DNA from 3 places in the Microbacterium sp. SWDP-B6 genome. Region 2 is predicted to be linked to each of the others. Evidence: predicted binding sites of a transcription regulator. Region 2 holds the regulator's gene; each other region holds the start of a gene.
What was found. Region 2 encodes LexA, which represses DNA repair genes until DNA is damaged. Its sites were predicted from a motif close to TCGAACANNTGTTCGA; they were not measured.

Region 1 (6,120 bases), on a different contig from region 2:
CGGTGAGGAGGCGCCGTCGAGGAACGAGTACGACGAATGCGCGTGCAGCTCGGCATAGGGGACCGCATCCTCAGGTCGGTGCACGGAGGTCGGGGGATTTCGCTTGCGCTTGGTGCTGACGGGGCCCGGGTCGGGGCGACTGCCGGGTGGCATGCCTCCGGTCGGATAGGGCGATTCCTCGCCGCTGAGAGTGCGCTCCAGTTCGTTCCAGGACAGGGGAGGGTTGTGCCAGCCCATCAGCGGTACCTCCCCTCGGCCCACCAGCGATCTCCCGTGCAGAAGACGAGCCAGGCCCGATCATGGTCATCGATGATCTGCAGGCGATGCCCCTTCTTGCCGCCGGAGGCCTCCCATCGGCGTTCATGGATCGGCCACGGGCCAGCCCAGGCCTGCACATCGTCGCCGTCGATGCGAGCGGGTGCCGCCGAGAGCGAACCCCGGTCGTCGACGAGGACGGTCTCACCGTCGGGTGCGAGCACTCCGATGGGACGAGGGGGACGGAACACCTCGGCGGGAAGAGGATCGGGAAGGCTTCCCGGCCAGGGGTGCCCGGGGTCTCTGGGGGCGACGGGGCGTTCTCCCCACGGAGTGAGCACCTGTCGATCGGCGAGCCAGCGTCCGCCGGAGAGAGCGGCGGTGACGACGCCCTCGTGGCCGAGCATCGTCTGCACGCGGGAGATGGCGTGGTGCAGGCGCTCATCCGTGCCGGACCCGAAGAGTCCGGGCTGGTGATGGGCGGCATCATCGACCGCCACGGGGGCGATCCGCACCAGGGCGATCCCGCCGAACGCGCGAGCCTCATCGATCGGCTCTTTCGCTGACTCCGCCCCCAGCGCCTCGAGCTGCCAGCGCACCCGGTCGACGAGGTCAGCGGCATCGAAGCAGGTCGGATGCAGCCAGGGACGGGAGAACACCTTGCCGTCGTCGTCGATCAGGTCGATGCGGATCTCTGTGCACACCACCGAGGCTTCTCCGAGAGCGAGCATGACCGCATCGGCCGTCTGCCGCACCGCGAAGGCCACCTGATCGGCTCCGGCGAGCGGCGGTTCGAACTCGACGGAGCGCACGAGTTCGGGGTCGGGCGGTCGTGCCACCACGGCGCGGGAATCGGCACCGGCGGCGAGGGAGTGCAGGCGGGCGCCGCGCTCGCCGAAGCGATCGCGCACCTCGATCTCATCGAGGGCGGCGAAGTCGCCGAGCGTGCGCACGCCGAGCCGGATGAGCAGACCGGTGAGCTGTTCGTCTCGCAGCACACCCACGGGGAGCGGGGCGAGGAAGTCCTTCGCGAGACCTGCAGGAACGACGGTGCACGGGGCGCTTCCTCTGGCGGCGAGCTCTGCCGTGAACGGGCCGTCGGCGATGCCGACGCGCACCTCGGGGAAGCCCGCCTCGGTGAGGACATCGATGAGGGCCCGCCCTGCTTCGGCCTCGCCGTCGTGGTAGCGGGAGATGCCCCGTGCCCGCACCGCCGCGAGTCCTGGACGCAGCAGCGCGGCGCCGGGGGCGTGCTTCTCGATGAGCTGCAGCACCGGAAGGAAGGCCCTCTCGTCGCGGTCGGTGTCGTGCGGCAGCACGCGCAGCGAAGAGATGTGCCCCTGCGCGACGCGGCGGCGCTGGCCGGCGCGCACACCGTGCTCCCTCGCCGAAGCGGTGCATGCGACGACGGTGTTCGCATGCACCAGCGCCGTCGGCGGATGAGGCGGTGGCCCGCCCAGGGCGGCGCGCAACGGCCAATCGGGAAGCCACAGGACGAGGACCCGCAGCGGAGCAGCGGTCATCCGGCCACCGCCAGACGCGGGTATTCGAGCGGAGTGGCCTCGTGACCGCGCAAGCCGGGCAGCGTCGTCATCTCGGCCATGGTCTCGACGGCGGTGTGCTCGGCGGGCAGCTCTTCGACCGCGCCGTGGGCGCCGGGAAGGCGTACGCGCACGCTCGACGACAGCGGACTGTGCCGCGTCCGGGCTGACACCGTCGCCGTGGAACCTTCGATCAGCCCCCACCCCTCACCGACACCGAGCCAGTGCTGGTCGTGCAGTCGGATGGAGCCCTCGCTCTGCGGCCAGGCGCCGGACGCTGTCGACTCGGTGATGAGCAGGGTGCTCCCGCGGTCTCGCAGGCGTGCGCTCAGTCGTGACACATCGGCATCGCGTGCTCTGCCTCCCGGCTGCACGGCGATCAGCGGAACCACCTCGGCGAGCGCAGAGGTCACGGCGAGCCAGCGGTCTCCGGGCTCGGGGACGAGGATCAGTCGAGGCAGCTCGATTCCGAACGCCGCTGCGGCTTCCACGCCCAGCGTGGGCATGCCCACCACCGCACACCAGTGGCCCTTGCGCGACGCCGCCGCGAGCAGCGCGAGGACGAGACTGGGCGAGGGGGAGACGGTGTATGTCGTCCCCGTCTGCAGTCCTTCTTCAGGGAGCAGGGAGGAGAAGGCGGGTTCGAGGGGGAGCAGCGGATGCTCGCTGCGTCTGCGCTGCATGCGGCTGATCTCCCGGCGCAGCCGAAGAACCTCTCCGGCGCGGGAGTCGCCAGCCGGAGAGAGCGCGGTCACCGCATCGAGCCCGATCCCCATGAATCCATCCTCGAAGATATGTACTAATAAAGCAACTGGAGTAGATGACGATAGTTCGAACCTCCGACATCGGCAGGGGAGGTTATCCACACGCCGTCCTCGCCGGCATCCGCCTTCTTCTAGCCTTCCCGCATGGATCTCCGCACCGTGGCCGTCGTGACCGTCCATCTGATGCTGTTCGTGGTCGCCTGCATGCTCGTCACCATCGACATCCGCACACATCGACTGCCGAACCGGATCGTGCTCCCCACCCTCGCGGCGCTCATCCTCCTCGGGGTCGCCGACGCCATCACCTCCGGTGAGAGCACGGCGACGGTCAGAGCAGCATTCGGCATGCTGATCCTCGGCGGCTTCTATGCGGCGCTCCGTCTGCTCAGCCGCGAGGGAATGGGCGGAGGAGACGTCAAGCTCGCCGCCGTCATCGGCCTGATCCTCGGTTGGCACAGCTGGCAGGCGCTCGCCGTGGGAGCAGCATCCGCCTTCGTCCTCGGTGCTCTGTTCTCCCTGTCGCTGATGATGCTCCGCAGGGCGGACGGCTCGACGCGCATCGCCTTCGGGCCGTGGATGATCCTCGGCGCGATCCTCGGCATCCTCGTGCGGTGAGGCGTCTTGCAGCGTGTCGGCGCTAGGGTGAGCACATGGCACTTGCGCGACTTCACGGCGGCCCGCTCGACGGGCAGATCATTCCTCTCGGCGAGGCGGACGACAAGCTGATCGTCCCCTACAGCGAGACCCAGGTGGTGTACAACAGACGCGGTGACGCGCAGAACACCGGCGACACCGACGGTCCCACCGAGATCGACTACTGGTACGACGAATCCCTCGAGGACATCAGCCCGTCGGATGACTGAGCACCACACCGCTCCGCAGTCCGGCCTCGAACCCTCCAGGGTCGTCGAGGTCGAGCGCAAGTACGACGTCGACGACGCCACCCCTCTTCCGGAGTGGGTGGGGGTTCCCGGAGTGGATGCCGTGTCGTCGGGCGAGGTGCGCGAACTCGACGCACGCTACTTCGACACCGCGGATGCCGGACTCTCCCGCTCAGGGGTGGCTCTTCGTCGTCGCACCGGCGGACCCGATGCCGGTTGGCATATCAAGGGACCGCGTGAGGGCGACGGCCGTCTGGAGATCGGCTGGCCGCTGGGTGACGACGACAGGATCCCCGAGGCGGTGACAGAGACCATCTCTCGATGGGCGACGGGCCCGCTGACGCCCCTCGCCCGGATCGAGAACACCCGAACGGCCTATCTGCTCACCGGAACCGCCGGAGTGGTCGCCGAGTTCGTCGACGATCACGTTCGCGCGACCGACCTCCGACACGACGTGCAGCGTGAATGGCGCGAGTGGGAATTCGAGCTCGGCCCCGCTGCGCCCGCCGACCCGGCGGGGAGAGCGGCCCTGTTCGAGGCCGTCGAGAGGGTGATCTTCGCCGTCGGGGGTCGCGATGCGTCATCCGGCTCCAAGCTCGCCCGTGCTCTGGGTTTCTGACTCACGGCGCAAGCCCCTTCCGCGTGTGAGCGGGGCCATGCTTGAGTGGCAGACATGACCCGCTCCGCCGTACTCCGCTCGCTGCGGACGATCGTTCCAGACACCGTCATCGAGCAGCACGAGGTGCGCGACATCTTCGCCTCGCAGCCCGACGTCGGGCGCCTCGCGCAGAGGATCATCGGAGCATCCTTCAACGGATCGGGCATCGACACCCGTCACACGGTCATCGAAGAGCTCTCCTCCACGGCGAGCACCGACGCGACGCTCTTCTTCGATCGGGAGTCCGGCCTTCTGCAGTCTCCGGGAACGGCCGCACGCAACGACGTCTACATACGCGAGGCGTCTCGTCTCTTCGTCGAGGTGGCTCGCAGCGCGCTGGACGCAGACCCCGACATCGTCGCCGCCGACGTCACGCACGTCATCACCGCATCGTGCACGGGCTTCCATGCGCCGGGCCCGGAGTACGAGATCGTGCGGGGGCTGGGTCTCTCAGACAGCGTGCAGCGCTATCACCTCGGATTCATGGGCTGCTACGCCTCACTGCCGGCGCTCCGAGCGGCGAGCCAGTTCTGCGCGGCCGATCCCGCTGCCGTGGTGCTCGTGGTCAGCGTCGAGCTGTGCACCGTGCACCTTCGCTCGTCGGAGGACCCGGATCTCATCGTGGCCAACTCCCTCTTCGCGGACGGGGCGGCCGCCGGCATCGTCACAGCGCGCGATCTCCCGACACCGGTTCCTGCCGTCCGCCTCGACGGCTTCCACACGGCCATCGCCGCCGAGGGCGAGAAGGACATGGCCTGGACGATCGGCGACCACGGCTTCGAGATGATCCTGTCGACCAAGGTGCCGCAGATCATCGGCGAGACCATCATCGGCGCCATCCGTCCGCTCTACGCCCGCGAGGGCGAGCTCGCGGCCGCGTTCGACGAGGGGAGGGTGGGGGAGCGCGTGGAGCACTGGGCGATCCACCCCGGCGGACGCAGCATCCTCGACCGCGTGCAGGAGCGACTGCAGCTGAGCGACGCGCAGCTGCACCCGGCTCGGGAGACGCTGCGCGAGAACGGCAACATGTCGAGCGCGACGGTGCTCTTCGTGATCAAGCGGATCCTCGATGACGGCGCCGCCGACGGGTCGCGGGTCGCGGCGATGGCCTTCGGACCGGGGTTGACGGCCGAGAGCGCATTGATGACGGTCACCACCGGCGTCTCGTGAGACACGACCTCTCGATGCGCGCCACCGAAGTGCGCGAGCTCATGGACGATCCGGATGCGGACATCGGGATGCTGGAACAGACCTACAGACGCTTCCGGCTCGTGAACGCGCTCGTCTCACGGCCGGGGCTGCTCTATCGTCGCGAGATCCGGCCGCGCGCCCGCCGTGGTCCCATCCGCATCCTGGACATCGGCGCGGGCGGCGGAGACGTGTGCCGGATGATCGCGGCGCGGTTGCGGCGAGCAGGTCTCGAAGCCGAGATCACGGCGCTCGACGCCGACGAGCGGGCGATTCGCTGGGCTGCCGATAACGACCACGGAGCCGGCATCCGATATCGCTGCGCGTTCGCCGCAGACCTCGTGGCGGAGGGAGAGCAGTACGACGTGGTCTTCTCGAATCACGTGCTGCACCACCTCACTTCGACAGAGCTCGACGGCCTGCTGCGCGACTCCGAGGCGCTCGTCGGCGGCGGTGGCGTCGTGGTGCACCGGGACATCGCCCGCACCCGATTCGCCTATGCCCTGTACGACGCCGCGACCTGGGTCCTCTCGGGAACGCTCTTCCGCGGCTCGTTCATCCGGGAGGACGGCCTCATCAGCATCCGCCGCTCGTACGCGCGGAGAGAGCTCGCCTCTCTCGTGCCGTCAGGCTGGGCTGTTCGCTTCGGCCTCCCCTCACGGCTGGAGTTGAGCTGGAAGGCCGAAGCGGCGTCATAGACGCACGAAGGCCCGACACGCGTGAGCGTGCCGGGCCTTCGACGATCTGATCTTCGGATCAGAAGTTGATCATGTGACCCGCGAGGCCGTGGAAGCCCTCCTGCAGCGCCTCCGACAGCGTCGGGTGGGTGTGCA
Region 2 (6,120 bases):
CCGAAGAAGTGGGGCCGACGTCATGAGAATCGGACTCATCCTCACCGAGGCCCTCGGCGGCCTCCGACGGAACATCTCGATGGTCATCTCCGTCGTTCTCGTCACCTTCGTGTCGCTGACGTTCGTCGGCGCTGCGATCCTCATGCAGGCGCAGATCGGCACCATGCGCGGGTACTGGACCGAGCGGGCCCAGGTCGCCGTGTACATGTGCTCCGACATCTCCGAGCAGGACACCTGTGTCGACGGTGGTGCCTCGGAAGAGCAGGTGAACGCCGTGCGGGCCCAGCTCGAGGGCGAGGCGCTCGCCCCCCTCATCAGCGAGGTCACCTTCGACTCCAAGGAGGACACCTACGCCAAGCTCGTCGAGCAGCTCGGCGAGGACCAGGCGAGCGTCATCACCCCCGAGCAGGCGTTCGAGGTCTTCTTCGTCACCATGAAGGACCCCGGCCAGTCTCAGGTGATCTCCGAGGCGTTCAACGGCGTCGCCGGCGTCGAGCAGGTGCAGGACCAGTTGCAGTACCTAGAGCCGCTCTTCTCCGCGTTGACGGTCGCGACATACATCGCGGTGGGGATCGCCACGCTGATGCTGATCGCCGCCATCCTGCTGATCGGCACGACCATCAGACTCTCCGCCTACGCCAGGCGCAAGGAGATCGGGATCATGCGTCTGGTGGGTGCATCCAACCGCTTCATCCAGACGCCGTTCGTGCTGGAGGGCGTGTTCGCCGCGTTCCTCGGCTCGGCCCTCGCGAGCGCGGCGGTCGTCGCCGGGGTGCACTTCGGTGTCGACGGCTACCTTCGAGGACGCGTGCCGTTCATCACGACGTGGGTGTCGATGCAGGATGCCGTCGTCGTCGTCCCCGTGCTGATCGGGATCGGTGTCGTGCTGGCCGCACTCTCGGCGGGCTTCGCGATCCGACGCTGGCTTCGCACCTGAGCGGCTCGCCGGTATAGACTGACAGGCTGTCGTGCGCCCGCCTCGGGCTCTGGAACACTGCGCGACACGGATCAGGAGAGAATCATGCCCAGGGAACGCGGGGAGAAGGTCATCGCGACCAATCGTCGCGCACGTCACGACTACAACATCGAGAAGTCGTACGAGGCGGGGATGGTGCTCACCGGCACCGAGGTCAAGTCGTTGCGTCAGGGACGCGCGAACCTCAGCGACGGGTATGCGTTCGTCAAGGGGAACGAGGTCTTCCTCGATTCCGTGCACATTCCGGAGTACTCGCAGGGGCACTGGACCAACCACTCCGCCAAGCGCGTCCGCAAGCTGCTGCTGCACCGCGAGGAGATCGCGAAGCTGCAGCATGCGGTGTCCGCCGGCGGCTACACGCTGATCCCGCTGAAGCTGTACTTCTCGGACGGTCGGGCCAAGGTCGAGATCGCTCTCGCCAAGGGCAAGAAGGAATACGACAAGCGTCAGACGCTGCGTGAGCGTCAGGACACCCGCGAGGCCGACCGCGCCATGCGCCTGCGCAACCGCGTCGGGGAGTGATCAGCGCGCGGGCGTGAAGCCGAACACGCGTCCGAGAAAGCCGAGCTCCCTCTCGAGTGCGTCGACGATGGTCTCGCTCGCACGGAAGCCGTGGCCCTCGCCCGGGTAGAGCACGTACTCATGCTCGACGCCTCGCTGCGCCAGAGCGTCGCGGATCGCTTCGGACTGCGACGGCGGCACGACACGGTCCTCCGCTCCCTGCATGAGCAGCACGGGCACGCCGATCCGATCGGCGTGCGTCAGGGGAGAACGATCGACGTAGAGCGCCTCGGCCTCGGGCAGCGGTCCCACCAGGCCCTCGACGTAGTGCGCCTCGAAGTCGTGCGAGTGCTCGGTCAGCATCCGCAGATCGGCCACGCCGTATCGGCTGATGCCCGCGGCGAACGTGCCGCCCCGCACCAGCGACGAGAGCACCGTCCAGCCGCCGGCCGAGCCCCCGCGGATCGCGATGCGATCGGGGTCGGCGAGCCCGGCGTCGGCGAGGCCGCGCGCCGCGGCGATCACATCGTCGACATCGACCACGCCCCATCCGCCGTCGAGTCGTTCTCGGTAGGCGCGCCCGTATCCCGTCGATCCGCCGTAGTTGACGTCGAGCACGCCGATGCCGCGGCTGGTCCAGAACGCGATGGCCGCGGACGAGGCGCCCGTCGCATGGGCGGTCGGGCCGCCGTGCACGAGCACGAGGTAGGGCGGGAGCTCGTCGTCCGCGGCTGAAGCCGACGGGTTCACGGGCTCGTAGACGAAAGCATGGACAGGGCCGTGAGCGCCATCGACCAGGATCTCGGATGCTGCGGGCATCCACGTCGGGTCGGCCGGCGTCGCTCCCGCGACCACCTCTATGTCGCCGGAGTCGACGTCGACGCACCAGACACCTGGCGCGGTCGTCGAGCTGTTGCCGGAGAGGAGCACTCGGGTGCCTGCGACATCGTCGATGCTGACATGGCCGTCGGCGGCAACGGGGATGCGGTGGGCACCGCCGTCCCGCTCGATGACGTCCACCTCGTCGCGTCCGTTCGTGCGCACCGCCACGATGCGACCGTCGGCGAGCGGTCGATACCAGCGATTGCCGAGCACCCAGAGTCCGTACCCCGTGTCGGCGTCCGTGTCGGCGATCCGCTCTGCGGGACCGACCGCTTCGCGGCCGTCGACGCGCTGTCGGTGCAGCGCCCAGCGACCGGAGGGGTCATCCGAGTACAGGATCTCGCCGTCGTCCGTCCACTCCGGCTGGAGGGCGGCTCGCGTGGGCAGCTCCGTCCGGCCGGTGCCGTCGGAGAGCACCAGCGACGCGTGCTGCCACGGCATGCGTTCGCCCGACCATTCGACCCACGCGGCGCGAGTCCCGTCGGGAGACAGCGCAGGATGCGCGTAGAACGACTCTCCCTCCACGAGCACCTTCAGCAGCGTCGGATCGTCGGAGGCGGACCCGTCTGTCGGGATCTCGACGATGCCGCGCTGGTGCGGGTCGACCGAGAGGTCCTCCCGCACCGCGAACAGTCGCCCGTTCTGCAGGCGCAGGCCGCCATGTGCCGGCCCCGCGGGAGTCAGGGGCATCGGGGCGCCACCGCGGGGCATCCGATGCACACGCTGATCCTTGGCCTCGACGAAGAACAGTGTCCCCTCGGCATCCGCCGTCCACGCCCCTCCGCCGTACTCGTGCACGCGCGACCGTGCACTCCAGGGCGCGGGGAGGATCTCGGCGCCGCTGGAACTTCGTACCGTCAGGCGACCGCCCTCGGCAGGCACCGACTCGCCCCACCAGATGTCATCGCCGACGAAGGCGGCGCCGTCGATCCTCGGAGACGACGCGGCGATCCGGTCGGGAGTGAACGGAGAGGGCCAGGTACCGAACGGCGACGACATGGTTCGAGCCTATGGCGCACCGGCTCACGGCGTCACACAGGGTGGGTTTCGGGCCAGGCGACGAGGTCTCCGAGAATGCACGATTCCGGAGGCTCGTGTGCGGAGAGGGTCAGACGGAGCGGAGCACCGCGACGATCTTGCCGAGCACGACGGCCTCGTCGCCGAGGATCGGCTCGAAAGCGGAGTTCCGAGGCAGCAGCCACGTGTGGCCGTCTCGTCGCCGGAGTACCTTGACGGTGGCCTCGCCGTCGAGCATGGCGGCCACGATCTCACCGTTCTCTGCGCTGTTCTGCGAACGGACGACGACCCAGTCGCCATCGCAGATCGCGGCGTCGATCATCGACTCGCCCGACACCTTGAGCATGAACAGGTCGCCCTTGCCGACGAGCTGACGGGGGAGCGGGAAGATCTCCTCGACCTGCTGGTCGGCGGTGATCGGAACGCCGGCGGCGATGCGCCCGACGAGGGGAACCAGTGCGGCGTCTCCGACGGGCGTCGCCACATCGGCAGGGTTCTCACCGCTCGCGCCGGGGAGGTCGATGAGCACCTCCATCGCGCGGGTCTTTCCCGGATCGCGGCGCAGATATCCGCTGAGCTCGAGCTGACCCAGCTGATGAGTCACGCTGGACAGCGACTTGAGTCCGACGGCGTCGCCGATTTCGCGCATGCTCGGCGGGTAGCCGTAGTGACTGATCGACGTCTGGATGACCTCGAGGATCGCCATCTGCTTCGGGCTCAGGCTCTTCCGGCGACGAGTGCGCGGGGCGTCGGCCTCGGGGGCGGAGTTGTCGCTCATGGTGCTCCTCAGGTGTGCGATCCGGCGTCTCAGTTCGAATGTCGGAGGCCCGTGATGGGGTGTTCCTATCGAAACCGTATCCGAGAAACGCGACGATGTGGAAGATCTGTTCGAGCGTGTCGGCCGATTCTCGCACTTCTGTTTCGAAGAACGCTTGACAGATGTTCGAATTCGAAGATAACTTCGGTACGTAGCTTCGCATCCCCGGCTCCCGGCCGAGGCGTGGATGCGAACGCTACGCCAACTTCACCGCCCACGCGGTAGATGCAGAGGAGCACGACATGAGCACCATCACCTTCAGCAGTGCAGCAGTCCTTCCGGCTCGTCCGGCGACGCGGCTCCGGCTGACGGCGCGTGGTCGACGCGTCGTGCTCGCCGTCGCAGCGGTGCCCCTCGCCGTCGGAATCGCCTTCGCGGCGATCAGCGGCGGCAGCGCGATGGCCTCGGGTGAGCAGACGGCGACGGCGACGTTCGCGACCGTGACCGTGATGCCGGGCGACACTCTCTGGTCGATCGCAGAGGGCATCGCGCCCGAGGCCGATCCGCGCGACGTGATCGGCGACATCACACGGCTGAACCTGCTGCGCGGCGGGGAGCTGCAGATCGGTCAGGAGCTGGCGATTCCGGCGCAGTATTCGGAGTGAGCCCGACTTCGCCCGATTCGTGGAGCGAGGCGGGGGAGTTCCCGTTCACACTCGGTCTCGACGGGCATTCATGGGGCGAACGCGGCCTACCATGGGAAGGGTGACTGCATCACTCGACGACCTGCCACTTCGCGACGACCTCCGGGGGCTCACGCCGTACGGAGCGCCTCAAGCGCCTCTCCCGATCGCACTGAACGTCAACGAGAACACGCATCCGGTTCCGGACGCCGTGGCCAGCGACATCCTCGATGACATCGCGGTCGCGCTCCGAGACGTCAACCGCTACCCGGATCGCGAGTTCACCACGCTGCGCGAGGGGTTCGCCGAGTACCTCGGCCACGGTCTCGAGGCGGATCAGATCTGGGCGGGCAACGGGTCGAATGAGGTCCTTCAGCACATCCTGCAGGCATTCGGGGGGCCGGGTCGTACGGCGTTCAGCTTCAGCCCGACCTACTCGATGTACCCGCTGATCTCGAAGGGGACCGGGGCGCGGTGGGTCGCCGGCGCCAGGCAGCCCGACTATACGATCACGCCCGAAGAGGCGGCAGCCCAGGTCAGGGATGTCGACCCCGATGTCATCCTCCTGTGCTCCCCGAACAACCCGACGGGCACACCGCTCGGTCTAGACGTGGTCGAAGCGGTCTACGAGGCATCGACGGGGATCGTGGTCGTCGACGAGGCCTACCAGGAGTTCGCGCCGCGCGAGGCGGCCTCCGCCCTGACCCTGCTCGAAGGACGCCCTCGGCTCGCCGTGTCTCGCACCATGAGCAAGGCCTTCGCGTTCGCGGGTGCTCGCGTGGGCTACCTCGCCGCCGATCCCGCCTTCATCGACGCCCTGAGGCTCGTGCGTCTGCCGTACCACCTCAGCGCTCTCACTCAGGCGGCGGCGGTGGCCGCACTGCGCAACTCCGACGTGATGCTGGGCATGGTCGAGGAGATCGTCGAGCAGCGGGATCGCATCTCGGCGACGCTCGAGGCCCTCGGCTACACGCCGCACGAGTCGTGGTCGAACTTCGTCCTCTTCGGGGGCGTGGCAGAGCCTCAGAAGATCTGGCAGCAGCTGTACGACCGGGGAGTGCTGATACGCGACGTCGGGATCCCCGGACACCTCCGCGTCACCGCAGGCACCGAGGCGGAGACCACCGCGTTCCTCGATGCCCTCGCCTCGATAGGATCGGCTTCATGAGCACCCCCGCCCAGATCTCCCGCACCGCCACGCGTGTGCGCAGCACGTCGGAGTCCACCGTCGAGCTCGAGCTGAACCTCGACGGCACCGGTGCGAGCCGCATCGACACGTCGGTGCCGTTCTTCGACCACATGCT
Region 3 (6,120 bases), on a different contig from region 2:
GCACGTCGTGGCGGCCGCGTGGATGGGCAAGATCAAGACCGCGGTTCAGGCCGTGGCTCTTTCCTGGGCGTTGCTCCCGCTGCACGTGGTGATAGGACCCCAGCTGTGGGTGGTCGGAACGGCGATCCTGATGATCCTGGCGCTGATCCTCACCGTCGCGAGTGGCATCGACTACATCGTGGCGCAGGTGCGAGGGGCACGGCAGCCGTCGTGACGTCGGCGTCGGCGTCGGAGGTGCTCGCCGCGCTGATCGAGCGTGGCTGGACCCTCGGTATCGCGGAGTCGCTGTCGGGCGGGGCTCTCGCTGCGGAATTCGTCTCGGTGCCAGGCGCGTCGGCGTCGCTGCGCGGAGCGATCGTCGCCTACGCCACCCCTGTGAAGCACACGCTTCTGGGGGTCGACGACGGCCTGCTCGATGCGCACGGGCCCGTGCACCCCGACGTGGCGCTGCAGATGGCGGCTGGGGCGCGTCGCGCGCTGCAGGTCTCCGGAGTCCCTGCTGACGTCGGCGTCTCGACCACGGGGATCGCGGGACCGGATTCACCCGACGGTCAGCCCGTCGGCACGGTGCACATCGCCGTGGTGACCCCGTACACGTCCGTGAGCGAGGCATTCAGGTTCGACGGCGATCGCGCCCAGGTCCGCGCTCAGACGGTCGATGCGGCCGTGGCCATGCTCGCGCGGATCCTGCGGGAATAGCTGATGCGCGGGTTCCGTTATGTCCTTTGTGCTCACACCGAAAGCACAGCGTGCGAAGGTAGATTTTGTGAAGGTCGGTAGGACTAGACTGGCGGTCTCCTCGAGGGAGACCTCGAGAAGGCGATCTGGGAGGAGGTTCCGATGATTCTTGTGCGACAGGAAATCGGCGATGTGCTGAGGGACTTCCGCCTGCAGAAGGGGCGTACGCTCCGGCAGGTTGCAAGCAAGGCATCCGTGGCCCTGGGCTATCTCAGTGAGGTCGAGCGGGGCCAGAAAGAGGCGTCGAGCGAGATTCTCGCCTCGGTGGCCGATGCTCTGGATGTTCCCATCTCGATCATCATGCGAGAGGTCGGCGACCGCATCTCCGTCCTCGAGGGCATCCAGGTCTTCCCCGATGTCGTTCCCGATGACCTCGTGGCTTCCGTCGAGCCAGAGCTTTCGCTTCACTGAGCGTCGGATTCTCTTCGTTCTCTGATGCGTCGCAGTGAGTTCCTCCGCGCAGTCGACGCGGAATTCGGTGGTCGAGGGTCGTCGCTCGTCAGTGACCTCATTCTGACCCAGCTCGCCGGACGCACTGCGGACCAGGCTCTGGACGCGGGCGTTCCACCGCGTGACATCTGGCTGGCGCTGTGCGCCGAGACCGATGTGCCTCAGGAGCGGCGGCACGGCGCCGGGCGCCTCGAGCCGCGCAAGCGATGACCCTCCGACGCATACGACGAGCGTTCGACTAACGACATGCCGTGACGGCGTGTCGTCGAATATGTGTTCGAAACGGGCGTAGTCTTCTGCACAAGTGGTTCGGAGACGGTGTTCTCCCTGATTCGCGGAGCTGACGACGCAATGTCCGAGGCCCCTCGTACGGTGAACAGCAAGCCGAAGAGCCATACGCCTTGTCGGAGAGTTCCGCCCAGCCGGGAGGACCGCGACAGCCTACAGGCGGCACCACGCGAGCATAAGGAGCACGTCATGCCATCACCCGCTGACCGCGAGAAGTCCCTCGAGACTGCACTTGCCCAGATCGACCGTCAGTTCGGAAAGGGCTCGGTCATGCGACTGGGCAGCGACGAGCGCGCACCCGTCGCCGTCATTCCGACCGGTTCGATCGCTCTCGATGTCGCCCTCGGCGTCGGAGGGCTCCCGCGTGGACGAATCGTCGAGATCTACGGCCCCGAGTCCTCGGGTAAGACGACGCTCACGCTGCACGCGATTGCAAACGCCCAGCGTGCCGGCGGGATCGCCGCCTTCATCGATGCCGAGCATGCGCTCGACCCCGACTACGCCGCGAAGCTCGGTGTCGACATCGACGCTCTTCTCGTCTCGCAGCCCGATACGGGTGAGCAGGCGCTCGAGATCGCGGACATGCTCGTCCGCTCCGGCGCCATCGATCTGATCGTCATCGACTCCGTCGCGGCTCTCGTGCCTCGGGCTGAGATCGAGGGCGAGATGGGTGACTCCCACGTGGGTCTGCAGGCTCGACTGATGTCGCAGGCACTGCGAAAGCTCACGGGTGGACTCAACCAGACGAACACCACGATGATCTTCATCAACCAGCTGCGCGAGAAGATCGGCGTCTTCTTCGGATCGCCCGAGACCACCGCGGGTGGAAAGGCGCTGAAGTTCTACGCGTCGGTTCGCATGGACATCCGCCGCATCGAGACGCTGAAGGACGGCACCGATGCAGTCGGAAACCGCACCAGGGTCAAGGTGGTGAAGAACAAGATGGCACCGCCGTTCAAGCAGGCGGAGTTCGACATCCTGTATGGCGTCGGCATCTCGCGCGAGGGCAGCCTGATCGACTTCGGTGTCGAGCACGCCATCGTGAAGAAGTCCGGATCGTGGTACACCTACGACGGCGACCAGCTGGGCCAGGGCAAGGAGAACGCGCGGACGTTCCTCCTCAAGAACCCCGATGTCGCGCTTGCGATCGAGACGCAGATCAAGCAGAAGCTCGGCATCGGAGGAGCCACCGAGGCGCCTGCTGACGAGCTCGCCGAGCGTCGTCCGGCATGAGCGTGATGGTTCGCGGTTGGGGAACACCCGGAGTGAACCATGAGTGATGGCGGGGGCGGGCCTGAGCAGCTCGCCCCCATCATCCCCCTTTTCGGTCGTGACGACACACGCGCGAAGTCGGTCGACCGGGAAGGTCCGGAGGTTGAAAGTGCGACAGCTCGTTCGGCGCCCGACGCCGGGGTGTGGCAGTCGACAGGGGGCGTCTCGAGCCGCGATTCGAATCCCGTCGCGCCCATCGACTCTCGTGGGCCCAGTGAGCGACATCCTGCTCGCGGCGCAGCGGCTCGGTCCGCACCGCGTCTGCGCGCGTTGCAGTCGCAGGATCTGGGATTCGACGATGTCCCGGGCGTCGACCCCTCCCAATTGCGTGCCGACGCAGAAGAGCTCCTCGTTCGCAAGCTGCGGACTCGTTCGCTCTCTCTGTCGGAAGCGCGGATGGTGCTGAGGGGCTATGAGAAGAACGCCGTGCGGCTCGATGCGGGTGCGATCGATGATGTGATCGATGATTTCTGTCGACGAGGGTACCTCGACGACACGCTCCTCGCCGGCCAGCTGGTGACATCCGGGATCGAGCGCAAGGGGCAGGGGCGAGTTGCGCTGTCGAGGGCGCTCTCGCAACGGGGCATCCCTCGCGATGTGATCGATGCGGCGCTTGACGACGTTCCCGACGATGACGCCGAGCGCGCACTCGAGTACGCACGCTCGAAAGCACGAGCCATGTCTCGTCTCGACGGCGACACAGCGCTGCGACGTCTGGTCGGTCAGCTGTCCCGCCGTGGCTACAACGGCTCGGTCGCGATGACAGCCGCCAAGTCTGCCCTTGCTGAGGCCTCTTTCGGCTCGTCTTCATCCGGGGTTCGATTCGTCGACTCGGACTGACTGAGGCGAGGGGCTCGAGCCCCTCACCTCAGCGGCGGTGTCGCGCAACCGCTCGTAGAATGGGGGGATCATGAATATCCCTCGCAGTGAGCCGACGATCATCGCGTCATCGTCCGCAGCAATCGATCTTGATGGACGCCAGCGCTCCTACGAGGTCCGCACCTTCGGCTGCCAGATGAACGTCCACGATTCCGAGCGACTTTCTGGCTCGCTCGAGAGCGCAGGATATGTCCGCGTGACTGACGGTGCCGAGGCCGACGTGGTGATCATCAACACGTGCGCGGTGCGCGACAATGCCGCAGGCAAGCTCTACGGAACCCTGGGCCAGCTCGCCTCGGTGAAGCGACGCAAGGACGGGATGCAGATCGCCGTGGGCGGCTGCCTGGCGCAGATGGACAAGCAGGCCGTGCTGGAGAAAGCGCCGTGGGTCGACGTCGTCTTCGGCACGCACAACATGGGTTCGCTTCCCGGCCTTCTCGAGCGCGCGCGCCACAACGGTGACGCCGAGCTCGAGATCCTGGAGTCGCTCGAGGTGTTCCCCTCGACGCTTCCGACGAAGCGCGATTCTGCGCACAGCGGTTGGGTGTCGATCTCGGTCGGGTGCAACAACACGTGCACCTTCTGCATCGTTCCGAGTCTTCGGGGCAAGGAGAAAGACCGCCGCCCGGGCGACATCCTCAATGAGATCCGCCTGCTCGTCGAAGACGGCGCCATCGAAGTCACTCTGCTCGGACAGAACGTCAACTCCTACGGCGTGGAGTTCGGGGATCGCCAGGCTTTCGGCAAGCTGATCCGCGCCGCAGGCGAGATCGACGGGCTCGAGCGGATCCGCTTCACGAGTCCTCACCCCGCCGCCTTCACCGACGATGTGATCGACGCGATGGCAGAGACTCCCAACGTGATGCCGCAGCTTCACATGCCGCTCCAGTCCGGCAGCGACCGCATCCTGAAGGCCATGCGCCGGTCGTACCGCAGCGAGAGATTCCTCGGGATCCTCGATCGCGTCCGTGATCGTATTCCGCACGCCGCGATCACCACCGACATCATCGTCGGATTCCCCGGTGAGACGGAGGAGGACTTCGAAGACACGATGCGGGTGGTCGAACAGGCCCGGTTCTCGAGTGCGTTCACGTTCCAGTACTCGATCCGTGAGGGCACACCCGCCGCGACCATGGAGGACCAGATTCCCAAGGCTGTGGTGCAGGAGCGCTACAACCGGCTCATGGCGCTTCAGGAGCGTATCTCCCTCGAGGAGAACCAGAAGCAGGTCGGACGCCAGGTCGATGTCCTCGTGTCGACGGGCGAAGGCAAGAAGGATGCCGAGACCCACCGTCTGACCGGACGCGCCGAGGACAACCGACTCGTCCACTTCGAGGTCACTCCCGGTTCCGCTGTCCCACGGCCCGGTGATGTCGTCTCGGTGACGATCACCCATGCGGCGCCCTTCCACCTGCTCGCAGACGACCCGACAGGCCTCCCGTTGCAGATCCGTCGCACGCGTGGCGGGGACGCCTGGGACCGAGGACAGGCAGAGTCCTGTGCAGTGCCGGCACCGACGTCCGGCGATGGCACGCGTGCCGTATCCCTCGGTCTGCCGACGCTCCGCGTCGGCAGGTGACCACTGCTCGAGGAATGACCGATCCGGCGTCGAGCGACGCGGACAGGGTTCCGCGGCTCTGGGCGATCGTGGGCGCGACAGGAACGGGCAAGAGCGATCTCGCCCTCGATCTCGCTGAGGTGCTGCGCAGCCGAGGCAACGCCGCCGAGATCGTGAACGCCGACGCCATGCAGCTCTACCGCGGAATGGACATCGGCACGGCGAAACTGGCCCCGGACGATCGCAGGGGGATTCCCCACCACCTGTTCGACGTGCGGGAGGTGCAGGAGGAAGCCGCCGTCGCCTGGTACCAGCCGCTGGCGCGGTCCGTGATCACCGGCATCCAGCGACGCGGGGCCGACGCCATCCTCGTGGGCGGATCGGGTCTGTACGTGTCCAGCGTCGTGTTCGACTTCGCCTTCCCGCCGCGTGATCCGGTGATCCGGGAGCGGCTCGAACGCGAGCTCGAAAGCGAGGGTGTCGGTGGCATGCTCGACCGGCTGCGAAAGCTCGATCCCGCGACGGCCTCCCGCGTCGACCCCAAGAATGCCAGACGCGTGATCCGTGCGCTCGAAGTCCTCGAGCAGGGCAGCGTCACGCACGGCGCGTCTCTGCCGGAACAGCCCGCGCTCTGGCAGGCCGACACGCGTCTCATCGGCCTGCACGTCGACCGCGGAGCCCTGGTCGAGAGGCTGGACGCTCGCGTCGAGCGCATGTGGCAAGCGGGCCTGGTCGACGAGGTGCAGGGGCTCCGTCGCGAGGGGCTCGAGAACGGCGTGACAGCTCGGCGCGCCATCGGCTACAGCCAGGCGCTCGCGCAGATCGATGGCCGTCTCACTCAGGCCGAGGCGATCGCCGAGACACAGGCGCTCACCCGCCGCTACGCCCGCCGCCAGGTGTCGTGGTTCAAGCGCTATCCCGGCCTCACGTGGCAC

Region 1: a site for LexA is predicted at 2,583-2,598, ahead of imuA' (DnaE2-dependent mutagenesis accessory factor ImuA'). Genes of this name have one in related genera too.
Region 3: a site for LexA is predicted at 1,454-1,469, ahead of recA (recombinase RecA). Genes of this name have one in related genera too.

What each region holds. Positions count from the first base shown of each region.
Region 1 covers NZ_JAPFGV010000001.1:30,952-37,071, forward strand. The annotation lists gene OPU70_RS00170 (error-prone DNA polymerase) at 1-237, opposite strand, end outside; gene OPU70_RS00175 (DNA polymerase Y family protein) at 237-1,778, opposite strand; gene imuA' (DnaE2-dependent mutagenesis accessory factor ImuA') at 1,775-2,572, opposite strand; gene OPU70_RS00185 (prepilin peptidase) at 2,705-3,175, shown strand; gene OPU70_RS00190 (response regulator) at 3,211-3,423, shown strand; gene OPU70_RS00195 (CYTH domain-containing protein) at 3,416-4,060, shown strand; gene OPU70_RS00200 (type III polyketide synthase) at 4,115-5,269, shown strand; gene OPU70_RS00205 (methyltransferase domain-containing protein) at 5,266-5,985, shown strand; gene lpdA (dihydrolipoyl dehydrogenase) at 6,044-6,120, opposite strand, start outside.
Region 2 covers NZ_JAPFGV010000002.1:31,242-37,361, reverse strand. The annotation lists gene ftsE (cell division ATP-binding protein FtsE) at 1-26, shown strand, start outside; gene ftsX (permease-like cell division protein FtsX) at 23-937, shown strand; gene smpB (SsrA-binding protein SmpB) at 1,022-1,498, shown strand; gene OPU70_RS04695 (S9 family peptidase) at 1,499-3,358, opposite strand; gene lexA (transcriptional repressor LexA) at 3,468-4,154, opposite strand; gene OPU70_RS04685 (LysM peptidoglycan-binding domain-containing protein) at 4,436-4,798, shown strand; gene OPU70_RS04680 (histidinol-phosphate transaminase) at 4,890-5,984, shown strand; gene hisB (imidazoleglycerol-phosphate dehydratase HisB) at 5,981-6,120, shown strand, end outside.
Region 3 covers NZ_JAPFGV010000001.1:744,241-750,360, reverse strand. The annotation lists gene pgsA (CDP-diacylglycerol--glycerol-3-phosphate 3-phosphatidyltransferase) at 1-214, shown strand, start outside; gene OPU70_RS03815 (CinA family protein) at 211-699, shown strand; gene OPU70_RS03810 (helix-turn-helix domain-containing protein) at 841-1,149, shown strand; gene OPU70_RS03805 (DUF3046 domain-containing protein) at 1,174-1,398, shown strand; gene recA (recombinase RecA) at 1,666-2,709, shown strand; gene OPU70_RS03795 (regulatory protein RecX) at 3,019-3,588, shown strand; gene miaB (tRNA (N6-isopentenyl adenosine(37)-C2)-methylthiotransferase MiaB) at 3,659-5,206, shown strand; gene miaA (tRNA (adenosine(37)-N6)-dimethylallyltransferase MiaA) at 5,221-6,120, shown strand, end outside.